DNA from 2 places in the Cupriavidus sp. 01T418 genome. Region 2 is predicted to be linked to the other one. Evidence: riboswitches for the same ligand, from Rfam matches in the RefSeq annotation. Region 2 holds a riboswitch; the other holds the start of a gene.
What was found. A riboswitch is a leader RNA that binds a small molecule or an ion and turns the genes downstream of it on or off. The one in region 2 is predicted to bind S-adenosylmethionine.
Positions count from the first base shown of each region.

Region 1: it holds a riboswitch for S-adenosylmethionine, as region 2 does, so the genes downstream of both, AC1DQ3_RS15565 (DUF3293 domain-containing protein) here and AC1DQ3_RS04105 (DUF3293 domain-containing protein) in region 2, are expected to answer to the same signal.

Region 1 covers NZ_JBFTQG010000013.1:32,162-39,273, forward strand. The annotation lists gene AC1DQ3_RS15530 (WD40/YVTN/BNR-like repeat-containing protein) at 1-37, opposite strand, end outside; gene AC1DQ3_RS15535 (ubiquitin family protein) at 86-355, opposite strand; gene AC1DQ3_RS15540 (nucleotide pyrophosphohydrolase) at 631-966, opposite strand; gene AC1DQ3_RS15545 (hypothetical protein) at 1,104-1,301, opposite strand; gene AC1DQ3_RS15550 (outer membrane beta-barrel protein) at 1,708-3,174, opposite strand; partial or broken gene AC1DQ3_RS15555 (response regulator) at 3,625-3,825, shown strand; gene AC1DQ3_RS15560 (ADP-ribosylglycohydrolase family protein) at 3,838-4,962, opposite strand; gene AC1DQ3_RS15565 (DUF3293 domain-containing protein) at 4,986-5,417, opposite strand; SAM-I-IV-variant riboswitch at 5,446-5,558, opposite strand; gene AC1DQ3_RS15570 (DUF6946 family protein) at 5,670-6,395, shown strand; gene AC1DQ3_RS15575 (hypothetical protein) at 6,536-6,880, shown strand.
Region 2 covers NZ_JBFTQG010000002.1:428,468-435,579, reverse strand. The annotation lists gene AC1DQ3_RS04140 (metallophosphoesterase) at 1-14, shown strand, start outside; gene AC1DQ3_RS04135 (tetratricopeptide repeat protein) at 26-847, shown strand; gene AC1DQ3_RS04130 (hypothetical protein) at 1,196-1,402, opposite strand; gene AC1DQ3_RS04125 (hypothetical protein) at 1,747-2,004, opposite strand; gene AC1DQ3_RS04120 (ADP-ribosylglycohydrolase family protein) at 2,086-3,087, opposite strand; gene metK (methionine adenosyltransferase) at 3,202-4,344, opposite strand; gene AC1DQ3_RS04110 (hypothetical protein) at 4,405-4,887, opposite strand; gene AC1DQ3_RS04105 (DUF3293 domain-containing protein) at 5,142-5,570, opposite strand; SAM-I-IV-variant riboswitch at 5,599-5,704, opposite strand; gene AC1DQ3_RS04100 (restriction endonuclease subunit S) at 6,073-7,112, opposite strand, start outside.

The sequences.
Region 1 (7,112 bases), on a different contig from region 2:
AGCCCTTGCGCGTGCCAACGAGAAGCCGATCGCTCATGCTGGACTCCAGACTTCAGTGGCGTGCCTTCGACGGCACCGCGCATCGTCAACCGCCAGACAGCGCCTGCACCACGTAGATCTGGCTGCACTCGCCTACGCGGTCACTCAAGCGCCGGCGGTCCCGAATGGCGGAGCCGTCGACAAAGACGGCCACGTGCCGCCGCAACTGGCCCTGGTCGTCGAGGATATAGCCGCGCAGTTCCGGCTGCTCACTGAAAGCGCGTTCCAGGGCGGCACACACGGTAGCCGCGGACACTTCGCGTTCCGGGCTGGGGACATGGCGCTGGATGGCGGCGGCAAAGACGAGTCGTGTCATGGCTGGCGGTCCCGCTGGCGATGGATGCGAACGTCTTGCAGTGTAGGAAATAATGTGGGTAATGAGCGTGCGGTTGCGCTCCTTGAACGGGCGGAATGCGCTATCGCGCACGTGTTCGCCATATTGCAATGCAGCATCCGAAGCAATCCTGCGTGCCCGGCGCGCTTGCAGCCTGCAGCAGCGCGGCCCCCGGAGGCGAGGGGAGCAAACCATCGGCCACATCAGCGGTGCACATCCCTGTTGGCCGCAACGTATGGCCTGAGCGTCGCACTATCTCAACCCGCGCCGCCGGTCTTCAGCGGATACTTCAGCGCATTCATTTTCATCTTGGCTTTCACCGCCGCATCCAGGTCCACATTGAGTTCGCTGAGCAACTGCGCCAGGTAGATCGTGATGTCCGCCAGTTCCTGCTCCACATGCTCGCGCTCATCGGTGGACATGATCTCGCGCGCTTCGTCCTCGGTCTTCCACTGGAAGATCTCGACCAGTTCGGCCACTTCCACGCTGAGCGCCATGGCCAGGTTCTTGGGGCTGTGGTACTGACCCCAGCCGCGCGCCTCGCCGAATGCGGCAGCGGCTTGCTGGAGGTTTTTAATGTCGATCAAGGTCATGGCGTGGAGGAACGAAGTGGTCTTGCGACGCATATTGAACCATATCCGTTCGTCCACGTATCCAGTAGCCACCCCGCCGCCGCCATGCCTTGCCCTGCGTGCCGCCACGATCAGCACGCCAATGCTTCCACCGTGATTCAGGGATGGCCTGCATGCCCCTTCGCCAGCAGGGGGGCCGGTACCGCGCCGCTGGCCGGCCCCGCTTTCGCCTGCCTCTTGTCCGCCATGGCCTTGTCGATCACCTTCTGCTGTGCCAGATCGTGAAACGCGTGGGCCTGGACGGGCAGTACCAGAACGGGAACCAGCGTGAGCAGGGCTAACGTAAACCTCTTCATTGCAAGACTCCTTTTGACGAGTGCAAAGTGTCAAGTGTCAGATGTCGATTTTCATGCGGGCCAGTCGCCATAGCCGCATGCGGGCAAGGGCGATCCGGCCGTTGCCAGCACGCTGCAGCGCTGCGGCGGCCTGTATGCCGGAACAATGTCCGACCATGCAAGACGACGGGGCGGGCGCCGGATGCGTGGGTTTCCTGGCATCTCGGCGTCGACCGCGCGGGCGACCGACGGCGCTACCGATATAGCCGGGGCGACCGGCACGGAGCCGGCCACCCTTTTCCCCGTCATTCCGATGCCAACGCCCCTGATGGCCCCGATGCCGAGAGCGCAGGCCATGATGATGGCGCCAGCCATAAGTGTTCCGCTACGCAGGGTGCCGGGGTAAGTCACACGCTTCCTTTATTGTTCAGAACCTCATGATCAAATCGGCCGCCACCATGGTCTGCACCCGTTTCGTGCCGCCGTTGAAGGCAGGGCTGCTCGCCGTGTAGCGGTTGATCTCGGGTCGGAACAGGAGCGACTGATTGAAGAAGTGTGTCCAGCTCAGCGCTTCACCCCAGTATCTGGCCGGCGTACCCGTGCGCTGCCCTTGGCGGTCGTCCATGTATTCGAGGCGGGCCGAAATACTATCCTTCGAGCTGAACTGCCAGTTCAGATAGTCCACGACTGCAATTTCGCTGGTGTTGAAGCGCCTGCTCGGGTCGGTAAAGTAGGTGCTGTTCAGGCAGCCGTTGGGGGTCGCCGGACCGTCGCTGCCAACCTGGCCGGTACAGACGGGGACGTTGTTCTCTTTCATGTACCACGCCTCGACCGCGTTGTTCAGCGTCTGGCTAAAGCGGTGACTCCAGGTTGCCACCCACTGGTTGACGTTGTTGTAGGCATAGTTGGCGCCATTGATCGAGTTCGCGCAGCCATAGATCGAGTCCGAATTTGCATCGTTGATCCACTGCGCGCAGAGCAGCGGCGAAAGCTTCGAGCCCGAGGTACCGGGCAAGGTATCGTTACCACCGGTCAGGCCGAACTGCACCGTCCAGTTTTTGTTCAGCTTGATGGAATCGACCACGCCGACCTGCGTATAGGGGTCATACGAGTAGAGCAGCGAGTGGCTGAACATGTAATTGTCCGGCGCCAGCTGGGCTTCGATGTCGGGCAGCGAGATAAAGCGGCCCACGCGGATGTTCATGCCCTGCGCAATGCCGGGAATGTAGGTATCGACATACGCCATCGGCATATCGAAACCGTATTGCTTGTTCTTGCTGAGCAACTGGTTGCTCCAGAACCCCTTCATGGTGGTAAAGCGGTAGTCCATGCCGTACAACAGGTCGAAGCGGAAGCCGAAGTCGACGTGGTCGGTCTGATACGTGTCGGGCAGGCGCGTCACGCGCAGGTCCGCCTGGTGCAGCTGCACCGAGTTGGGGATCTGGTCGTAGGCAGCCGGCGCATTGGTGTAGCGGTTGCCCGGCTGCCGCTGCGATGTGCTCATATTGCCGCCGATTTCCACCCAGCCGCTGATCTGCGTGCGCGAATCCTTCCAGAAATCGGAGGACTCGCCCAGTGCCTTCATCAGTGGATAGACCAGTGCGTTATTGCGGTCGCCGATGGTAGGCGTGCCGCCCATCTGATATTCACCGTAGGGGAACGGCGGCGAGTTCTGCGGCGCGGGAAGCTTGCGCAACTCGGGCGCATCGCCGCCGCTGCCGCCATCGCCTGTAAAAGGCCACGGCGTGTCAGGCATCGCCTGCGAGCCGTCCGTATACGCACCGATGAATTTGCCAACGAAGCTGCTGGATTCCGGTTTGGCGGCAGTTGCCGCATCTTCGGCAAAGGCGCCCTGACCGACTACGAGGCTCAGTACGCCAAGCAAGGCCGACATGAGCCCTGTGAGCCTTGTTTGTTTTTCTACTTTGAACGTCGACATGTTCGAGATTCGCTGAAATGGGGGGCCCGTTTTGTGAATTCTCCTTAACGTAATGCTTGGAAAGACTCCCCTGGGTCTGCTTTACGTTGGCAGCGATTTAGCCATTTGCCGAATTAAAAGTTAGTTAAAAATGCTGCGATGCGATATAAAATATTTGTTAACAGCGTCTCCGCAGCACCCGATTGGCGAAAATATTGGTTTGGCATAAAGATTCGCCGGCGATTTTTTATATTATCAATACATGATCACGCCAATTTTTATCCATTTTTTATTTGGATTCCGGTTTAACACAGCCACCGAAAGAAAGTGGGTGTTGCACAAACAATGAATTGTGTACGCGTGATCGACAGTGAGCGCTCCATGCAATTCAACTTGCGGCGCTTTCCGGGCGGATAGGGATATCGGGTGCTCGTGACCGGAAGCGGCACGGAGGGCATCAAGCTGGCGGGCTCAAGGCGACCTGACTTGATTGTGCTTGATATCCGCCTGCCAGATGTGAACGGCAGGCTCGTACTCGACGAAATCCGCAGATGGTCCAGCGTGCCCATCCTCGCCATCTCGGAGTCCGTCACGGAAGACGCCAGGATACAGATACTTGATGCTGACGCTGACGCCTATTCAAAGCCCAGGATACTTGCTCCAGATCCGTTGAACCAGATCCGCGTCCTCGGCATCGATGCCGATTTCCCACCCCGGGAACGCGCCCAGGTCATCAGCAAGCTCGGCGATGACCTCACGCAGTTCCAGTGGCTCCAGCCATTGCGCCGGAATCGCTTCCTCGCCGAGCAGCGCGCCCAGCAGGTTGCCGGTGATCGCGCCAGTCGAATCCGAGTCGCCGTTATGGTTCACCGCCAGCACAACCCCATGACGAAAATCGCGCGCGACAAGGGCACAGTAAATGGAGATCGCCAGCGCTTCCTCGGCGACCCAGCCTTCACCGAGGCGGGCGACGGCATCCTCGTGCGCCACGCCGGAGCCCGCAAGCTGCTCCGCATGCATGATGGCCAGCAGCGTTTCCTCGTGGTCCGACTGCGCGCACAGGCATGCCTTGGCCGTCGCCAGGGCGGCAGGCAGCGTCGCGCCGTCCGCCAGTTCGTGGATCAACGCGGCCAGCACGCCGCCCGTCAGCGATCCGCTTGGATGTCCGTGGGTGAGGGCGGCAAGCTCGGTCCCGAGAGCAAAGGCGTACCGGGGCGTTCGCGGATTCGGGTGCCGCCACGCGAAGAGGCCAGCCGGCGCCACGCGCATGACGCCGCCGCAGCCCTTGCTGTCGTTACGCGCAGGCTCGCCCGGCGTCATCATGGATTCCAGCGCGGACAAGCAGGTGTTGCCCGGTGCGCGGCGGCTGTGCAGCGCTGCCTGCCGGTAGAGCCATCCCGGCTTGTCCGCGATGACGTCCGCATGCCATGCGGGCCGGATCCCTTGCGTGTGCAGCCAGCGCAAGTAGGCGCGCGCGACGACGCTCGAATAGCTGGTGATGTCCTTGCCGGTGCCCCGCACCCAGGCACGCAGCAGGCCTTCGCCGGTGAACAACGTCATCTGCGTGTCATCGGTGATGGTGCCGATGCCACCGTAAGCCGGGGCGTAGTCCGTGATGCCGCCGGCGCCGAAGCGTTCCAGGATCCCGGCGCGCGTCATGAACTCCACGGGGGCGCCGAGCGCGTCGCCGGCTGCGCCGCCGAGCAGGCAGCCTCGGAAGCGGCTGCGTGAGGTCGGGTTGGAAGCGGGTTGGGTTACAGGCATGTCTTGCATCATTCCACCTTGGCCTAACGCAAGAGGATCAACTGGGGCACGGCATCGGCGCCCGACCAGATGATCGCGTTCTGTTCATATCTGGCGCCGAGCGCCCTGGCGTCTTCGAGCGCAAGCCCAAGCACCAGGAGACTGGGCTCGCCAGGCCATGCGTTCGAGGGATGCTGGCCAATGCCATCGATGAACGTCAGTCCGCGTTGCGCCAGCTCGCCCGCCAAGGCCGCCTGGCGGCGCGCGTTGTCCGCTTCGTCGGCAGCTTGCCGGCTGAACGGATTCCAGGCGGTGATGAAGGCGCTGCACTTGACGCCGGATGCGTCGTGCAACGCAGCCAGCGACGCGCTGGCCTCGCCGACCCTCAATGTGGCTGGCGCACCGCCGTGGACGTGATAGTGCGTCTCCAGGTAAGCGTGGATGGTTTCGGGATCGATGACTGAAGCAGAAAACAAAAAACCCTCCTTGCAAGGAGGGTCGACGCTGTGCCCGCTTGGTTGTTCCTCAAGCTTCAAGGAACCACATCCGCTCTCGCGATCCACCTTGCCCGGGTAGGCAGGTTGGCATGGGCGTCGACCCAAATCAGAATGTCGGGAGATTGGAACATGTGGACCGATTGCGTGTCAAGGACGGGCGGAGAAGGCTACGGCGAAGGCTATATTCGCGACCGAACATATAGCGCCACCCGCCAATGCTAGCTTGCTCTCGTGCACCGTGCCTGCGTCGACGCTGCAGGCCATTCTCCAGCAGAGAAAAAGATGAGCAGGATCTACATTCCAACCGCCCTGGCCGATAGCTGGGCACCCTTTCTTGCAAATCTGGTCAGGCATTGGAAAGCCGGCTACTCCTCCCGCACGCTGGCCCATTGCTGGCAGGAAGCCGATGGCTTCCCGGTGGAGATCGCCAACGCCATCGAGGCTTATCCGGCGCTGCGAGGCACCGCCTTGCTGCCGGGTATTCCCGAGCATCATGTCGCGTTCCCGCGCGGCACCACCAGATCACGGAACGTCATCTGCGTACTGGGCAAATGCGACGGCCAACTGATCTCCTTCGCTGTGGAAGGCAAAGTTGGAGAACCCTTCGACCGCACCCTGGCGGAGTGGCTCGAATCGGGATCGCCGGGAAAGCATACCCATCTTGATTTCCTCACCGAAACGCTTGGCCTGCCGGAGATCCCCTTGTCGATCCGGTATCAGCTGCTACACCGGACTGCGTCGGCGATCCGGAGAGCGGAGCGCTTTCACGCGGATCACGCAGTGATGCTGGTTCACTCGTTCAGCCCGACCAATGCCTGGTTTGAGGACTATCGCGCGTTCGCTGCGCTGTTCGGCGTGGATGCCAGGCCAAACAGCTTTTACCGCGCGAAAAGGCTGCCGAAGACGGAACTGCATCTGGGGTGGATATGCGGGGCTTCGGCGTATCTTGAGCGGTAGGCAGGACGCCTTCGCGTAGAACGCGGCACCGAATGTTCGGTTCCAGACAGATCGCTTCCTGCACATGAAAATAATGGTCACAAAGGGGAATTTGGCTGGCAGGACCAGGCCGCCCGATAAGAAAAAACGGGGAAACCAGCATGCAACACCAAGCTGTACGAGCCGGAGTGATTGCAGCCTTCGCCCTGCTAGCCGCTGCCGAAGCCTGTGCGCAAATGCAGCAGCGGCAAAGTGAGACAAGCAATGCAGAAAGAATGTCAGTCTGCCAGTGCGTCGCCGACCTTCTGTTCATCGCCGCGCAACTACGCGATACGGGGGTGCCCAGGGAAGATGTATTGAAGCGAGCGAGCGAGCTTGGCGGGGGCGACCGGCTCTTTCTCTCGACGACCACCGAGGCAACGAACATTGCGTACGACATGCCAAAGATGTCGACGGCGAAACTGAAGCAGCTTCACATCGACGCGTGCAAGAAGGAGGTCAGATGAAAGCTGTGCGGGTGGCTTTCGCATAGACAGCGACGATTTGAACATCGCCGGGAATGCGCTAACTGCCAGGGCAGTCGCGGCGCGATGCGGCAACATGGCTTGTCCATTGCCGAAGAAGCGCTGGCTGCTTCGCTGTTGCCAGCCCCTGAGAAGCGAGAACTGCTCACCCGGTGAGGCCGCTGAGTGGGCATGAAGATCGTTCCAAGTTCGATCGGGATTCGCCCGTCCAGTC
Region 2 (7,112 bases):
TAAGTTCCCACTGATGGAGGAGCGCATGTCTGCCGATTTTTCAACCCAGCTCCGACAGGCCACAGCAGGTGATGCCGACGCGCAATTTACTGTGGCCGAGGCTTACCGCATGGGGCGGGAGACCGACGAAGATCTCCCAGAGTCGTTGCGCTGGTACCGCGCCGCGGCCGAACAGGGACACCCCCAGGCCCAAAACAATCTTGGCAGCATGCTGCTAAACGGGATGGGGACAGACAAGAATCCGGGGGAAGCGGCCATCTGGTACCGCAAGGCCGCTGAGCAAGGAGAAGCCGCGGCGCAATTCAATCTTGCGCTTCGATACCTGCACGGGAACGGAGTGTCGCAAAGCGACACTGAGGCTGCGGACTGGCTAAAAAAGGCTGCCGCGCAAGGCTATACCGATGCCGTCGGCCAGTTGGGAACGCTCTGTCGCTTCGGGCAAGGCGTTCCCCAAGACATTGTCAGAGCTGCAGAGTTGCACACGATTGCCGCGCTCGAAGGCGACGTGACGTCGATCGGCAATCTATCCGACTACCATGGGGAAATCGAGAAGGCGGCGCTGCGGGGGAGCGTAATTGCAGCGCTAAGCCTGGCCAAGATGTATGACCGAGGCCTGGCCGTTCCAAAGGATCCTGCGCAGGTGTATGCCTGGCTCCAGTGGGCAAAGCGACATGGGCTCACCGACAACGATGCTGAGGCTATGGAGGAGCTGGAAGACATGGAGACGTTCTACAGCGCGTTCGCGTCCGATGAGGATGCAAAACGCGGTAAGGCCTTGCTCAAAGAGATGGCTCGGACTGCCGCAAAATACGCCGTGCCACCGACTGCTTCCGAGCACAACGCATAGCTAGGATTACCTTTGGGAGACCGCGATGGCGCTCACAAAGTCCCAGATCGGACGCTGCGGCGAATTGCTGGTGCAATACCGCCTGCTCAAGCTCGGCATTGAGTCTGCGCCCATGACCACCGATTCGGGGGTCGACCTAGTTGCGTACGCCCCTGCATCGGGTCGGCCAGCAACAATACAGGTTAAGACAAACCTCCGTGCGAAGCCCGGCGGGGTAAGGGCAAGGCCGGACTGGATTGGTGGGTGTCAACGGAATGCCCAACTGGGCTTATTACGTTTGTTGACCTATCTTCACAGCGCGTCTGGGTACAGCAAACCCCTGAACTTCCCGGCCTCGCACAGCAATGTTCAGGCGGTCGGTTTCACTTTTACATGTACACCGACCCCACCGCCCGCCCACGAAAGGCAAATCGGCTTCTCCGGTGGATGAAATTCCCACGGTACGCCTAGAGCATCTGACACTAGCAGCCCTACAAGCCCGCCGATTGCCGGATCGGCCGCATGATCCCGCAGCAGTCCGCCGAATCCATTGCTCTCATTGTTCTTGTCTTTCAAATCGCCCTCCCCGACTGGGGTTCGTTGTTCGCCATTGGAAGCGACTGGCACTTCCAATGGTGTCAATGACACCGATGGGACCTGTCGTGCGGCTGCTGCAGCATGGCTCATCTCGTCCACGCAAGTCTTGAAGATGCCTTGATCCGCGGAAGATTCATTCCCCCGATTGCACTTGAGTGCAGAAAGTCTACAAGGTAAATCATATGCCGGAAATAGCGCCTTCCTTCTCAAGGGGGAAGTACAACCGGACTGCGCATCGTTTCGGTGTTCAACCACGGCGGGACGCGGCATCAAGGGCATGCCCCCTTGCGCCGGCGCTCTGTGTTCAGCTCGGTGACCTACCGTCACGGAGCTGGCCAAGATGGCGTATCGAGGCGCTGGCCATGACTAAAGCGCCAACCGTTGCACTTGAATGCAGGGGCTGTGCCGGCATTGCTGCGGTTTGCACTTGAGTGCAGGAGCTTCCTCTTCATGACGGCATGCCTCGGCAGCGACAGCGCCGGCAGCAGGCTCGGGAAGTCGGCGGAATGCCCGACACCCTGCGCGTCTAGTTGCTTCAAAAGCAGCGCCCGCACCATCTCTGCTTCAAGAGGCTCGCTCATGTCAGCCTTCCATCTTCAGTTGGTTGACGCTGTCCGGTTGTGAAGATGGTCGAATGGAATCCCAGACCGGTGGCAATCCCATCAGGTTCCATGAGCGCCTTCTTCTTGACCTTTTGCGAGCAACGCAGAAGTCAACGGCGCAGCAATCTCAAATCCACGTAGCTGCTTAAGCCATCGCGTCGGAATACCGCCCAGCCCGAAGCGGATGCCGGCCAGGCCCCCTGCGACGCAGGCGGTCGTATCGGTGTCATTTCCGAACAGGACGGCCGTCCTGACGACGTCCTCGAACGTCGACTCTTCGAGCGCGCGCCGCGCCGACCAGATCGTGTCGAGCACGTAGCCCGTGCCACGCGGCGCGTCATGTTTCGGGAAACCTCGCAGGATGTCCAACTCGCGGAGATATTCGCTGCCTTTCCGCTCATCGGGCCACGCTTTATAGACCGTTTCGAGACGACTGTCTGCGGATGCCCACGGGTCCGCCAGACCGCGCAGATAGCCGGTGGCGACCAGACAATAGAAAGCGCACGCGACCTGCGAGCGCGCATGGGCATGCGTGGGTAGCGATTGCAGGTGGGCCCCGCGCACGAGTGCCGAGTCGGTCCCCGCATGCAGAAGCGCCAAGGGCAGACAGCGCATTAGACTGCCGTTGCCATTGTCCATGACATCGGCCCCACCCGATTCACGCGGCGACGCGCCGTCGCGCAGATTGTCCAGTGCGTCGGCAGTCTGGATGCCGACATCGAAGACCCGCCCATCAACGGCCAGATAGCCACGGTCCAGCCAGCGCAGCAGCCGGTCGGCGAAATCGACCAGCGAGAAGTGTTCGTGCTCGACCAGGGTGGCCAGCAGACACAGGGCCTGCGCACCGTCGTCGGACCAGGTCCCTATCGGCACACCGGTGTGCGCGCGCGGAAATCCAGCTGGCGGCTGCATCTCGATGGCCTTGCGCGCCGGCAACTGCTGCGCTGGGTGAAACTCATACGGTACGCCAAGCGCATCGCCCACCAGCACGCCCACAAGGCCACCCAGCTTGGCATGGGCGGGGTGCCACTGTGCCAACCCCAAAAATCCATCATGGCTCATTCGGTATCCTCCTTGACTGTCTTCCTTGCGACATCCGCCTCGTCGGCGATTGCCACCCTATCTTTTGCACTCATGGCCCGCAGGCCTGGCAGCGCTCTCGCGCGGGTCATCCCATCACTGTTCCCAAGGCAGACTGACATCCTCCCGGCCGAAATGGCCGTAGGCCGCGGTCGGATAGTAGATAGGACGCAGCAGGTCCAGGGTTTCAATGATCCCCTGCGGCCGCAGGTCGAACTCGCGCGCAAGCTCGGCAGCGATGTCGCGCCGTGATTCGACCTCGGTCCCGTACGTCTCGACCAGGAAGCTGACCGGCTCCGCCTCGCCGATCGCGTAGGCGAGCTGCACCAGGGCACGCCGCGCCCAGCCGCGCGCCACGACCTGCCTCGCTAGGTAACGAGCCATATAGGCCGCCGAGCGGTCCACCTTGGAGGGGTCCTTACCGGAGAAGGCGCCGCCGCCATGGGGCGCCGCGCCGCCATAGGTGTCGACGATGATCTTGCGGCCAGTCAGTCCAGCATCGCCCTTCGGGCCACCTGTGACGAAGCGCCCGGTCGGGTTGATCAGGCGGCGCAGTCCTTTGGCGCGGAAGTGCGCCGGGATCACCGGCTCGATCACATGCTCCAGCACCGCGGCGCGCAGCGCTTCCAACTCGATGCCCGCATCATGCTGCGTCGATAGCACCACGGCCTCAATCTGCGTGGGGCGGCCGTCGACGTAGCGGATGCTCACCTGCGACTTCGCATCCGGCTGAAGCCAGGGCACGATGCCCTGCTCCCGCAGTTCGGCCTGGCGCCGCACGAGCCGGTGCGCGTAGACGATCGGCGCCGGCATCAGCTCCGGCGTCTCGTCGGTGGCATAGCCGAACATTAGCCCCTGGTCCCCCGCGCCCAGGATGCCGTCGGCGCGATCGACACCTTGGTTGATGTCCTGCGACTGGCCATTGAAGCGGATCTGGACTTCGCAGTGCTGCGGGTCGATGCCCGTTTCGGCATCGCGGTAGCCCGTTTCGCGCAGCACCTCGCGCACCAGCGCCTCGGCCGACTCTCGCACCGCCTCGAAATCATCGCGGCGTCGCGTCTTGAACTCGCCGGCTACGACCACGCACTGGTCCGCTAACAGCGTCTCGCAAGCAACCCGCGCATGAGGATCGCGCGCCAGGAAGGCATCCAGGATGCGATCGGAAATGCGGTCGGCCAACTTGTCCGGATGGCCGGCGGAAACCGACTCCGAGGAAAAAAGCCCGTTGCGAATTGTCATGAATCTCTCCTGTTGTGCCGCGCCCGCTTGCTGTCGGCAGCACTAGGGCTCCACCCGTTGTCATCGAATGGAAAACGTATAGCCGAAGGTCAGCTCGGGCCAGGGTGTAGGAAGGACCTGGCCGGCTTTGTATAGCCCGCGGCCGTACTTCCTATAGAAGATCGCCAACGCAAACAGCGGGGCGTAGACCGGTGGCCCCGCGCGCGAGAAGCCGAGGTAGGTCAGCTCTCCCGCACTGGCCGAAAAAGCCGCGTGGACAGCATGGAAGAACGCGTCGCTCTTCGTCACGCATCCGTGCTCGTCGGCGATCAGCTTCGCGTACTTCCGGCTTCGCTCTTGGCTGGCATTGGTGTAGAGCCCCATCAGATCGGCCTGTTCGTGGTCTCCGATGATTTCGACGCGCACACGCTGCGGCACACGCTGCGCCAGGTACATAGGGAAATGCACCAGATCGAAGCTGTGCCTGCGTAAAGCGTCGTCGTCGACGGTGATGGTGGCGTGAGACATATCCCCCGCCTTCGGCATGCAGTCGTCAGCGGGCATGCGTCAACACCGCGGGAATGGGCTGCGGCAACGCCGGATGCCTCTCACCAGCGAGGTACTGGGCCTGGGGTAGGTATGAAGCAGTCGCGTCCCGGCGGACGGCTGGGAGGCAAGTAGGGATGGCAGGCATCTCGATCTCCTGTTTAGCCGCGTTTGACGAATTGTCGGGGGCGGCAAGCTGGAACAAATCCCCCGGTCCATTCCCCCATGCGGGGCGGCAGACCAGCCGTTTCTCAATCCGAGTCTGTCTAAAACTATCGCAAGAGAATCAATTGCGGCATGGCATCCGCGCCGGACCGGACGATGGCGTTCTGGCCGAATTGCGTACCCAGTGCCTTCGCGTCGTCCAAGGCAAGGCCAAGCGTAAGGAAGCTCTCCTCGCCCGGCCATCCATTGACAGGATGCTGGCCGATGCCGCCGATGAAGCGGAATCCGCGTTGCTGCAGGGTGTGCGCCAATGCCCGCTGCCGCTCAAGATTGCAGGCCGGCTCCCGCTGCTCGCTAAAGGGATTGCACGCCGTGATGAAGGCGCTGCAGGCCACGCCGTCCGTATCGTGCAGTGCAGCCAGCACGGGGTTGGCCTCGCCCACCTTCTGGGTGGGCGGGGTGCCGCCGTGCACGTGGTAGTGGGTTTCCAGATAAGCCTGGATGATGTCTTTAGGAATTTCCGAGTCAGAAAACAAAAAACCCTCCGTTGAAGGAGGGTCGACGCGTTACCCGCTTGGTTGCTCCTACAGGAGCCACATCCGCTTTCGCGATCCACCTTGCCCGGGGAGGCAGGTTGGCATGGGCGTCGACCCAATTCATAATGTTCGTCTATTAGAGCACACGCTATCGCAGTACGTCAAGCGCCGACATTGTCGGGGGCAGAATTCCGTGCAAACTAACACGGAGATGAAACCCAGATCCACAACTTTGCCCGCGGCCTACATCACCTCGCGCAGTTCTCCAAAGCGGGCCAGTGGTGGGCGGATTCCGTTGCACTTGAGTGCAGGGCTATGCCGGCATTGCTGCGGTTTGCAAAGAGTCCTAGTAGCTTGCGGTCCATGACAAATTGGGGCCACCGTTCGCGACTCTTCACGTTGTTCGCAATGAAAGCCTGGACCTTATGCCTGACAAGCTAATCGGACACTGGCACGTGACATCCCGTACGTCTGCACCCGCGAGCGTTGGCTCTAGCTAGCCTCATGAATCCAGTGAGCCGCAGGATCGCTTAACCCGCCTCCTACCCGGCGCAGCAAACGCCGCCGACTCCGCCCTCACCCGCTCCAGCAGCTTCTCGGCCGACTCGTCGCTCGGATCCTGCGGCACCAGTTCACCTCGAAAGGCCTTCGTCAGCAGCGCGGGGATGAGCTTGTCAAGGCGTTCGCGGGCGCGCTCGTATTGGACCTGTACCTTGTCAGCGAGGCCGAACAGAGACTCGACCCGGCGGATGATTTCGCGTTGCTCTTGGAGCGATGGCAGTGACATTGGGAATTCTTTCACCTTCGAAAGGTTAAGGTTTGGCTGATTCCCTCCCTCTGCCAAATCACGCATCTCGTAATAGTTGGCCTCAAGCGTCAGGCGCACATAGCGCCTATCCGCTTTTGCTTGATCAACTTGCACCGCAGCACAGGCCTGATTGATTGTGGCCGGAATTGCTAATTCCGTTACTTGGCCCCGTGTTTTGCCTTCGCCATACAAAGCAATCAACAATGTGCCGGCTGGATAGATTTTCAGCCTATGCGCTCTGATTGCCTCATCGGTCACAAACTCATCTGCTGCAGTTACGAAACGCTTGGAAGTGGCGGCACTGGTAATCCACGGCGTGCCCTGCGGCGCATAGAAGGCAGGATTCGAACGCAATGGCGTAGATCCAGTGCCGACTTGGGCAACAGCCTGCACGTCAACGGAACTCCACTCCTTCAACAACCCGCACTCCAACCGCCATTCCTCCGTCAGCTCCCCGCTGATGGCAGCCGCCAGCACGGAGTGCCGGAAGCGCTTGAGCAGCGCCGGCACGCGCTCCAGTCGAGCGCGAGCTGCATCCACGCGGGCCAGCACGGCGTCGAGTTTGTCGGCGATGCGCTTTTGTTCGTGTAGGGGCGCAAGCACGAATGGCGCCTTCTTCCCTGCGTCCGTGCCGAGACGTGGCATGTTCAATCCATGACTGACTTCTGCCGCGTAATCGAGAAAGCGCGGATTCTTGAGCCAGTAGAAAACGTAGCGATTGTCCGTGGCACTGG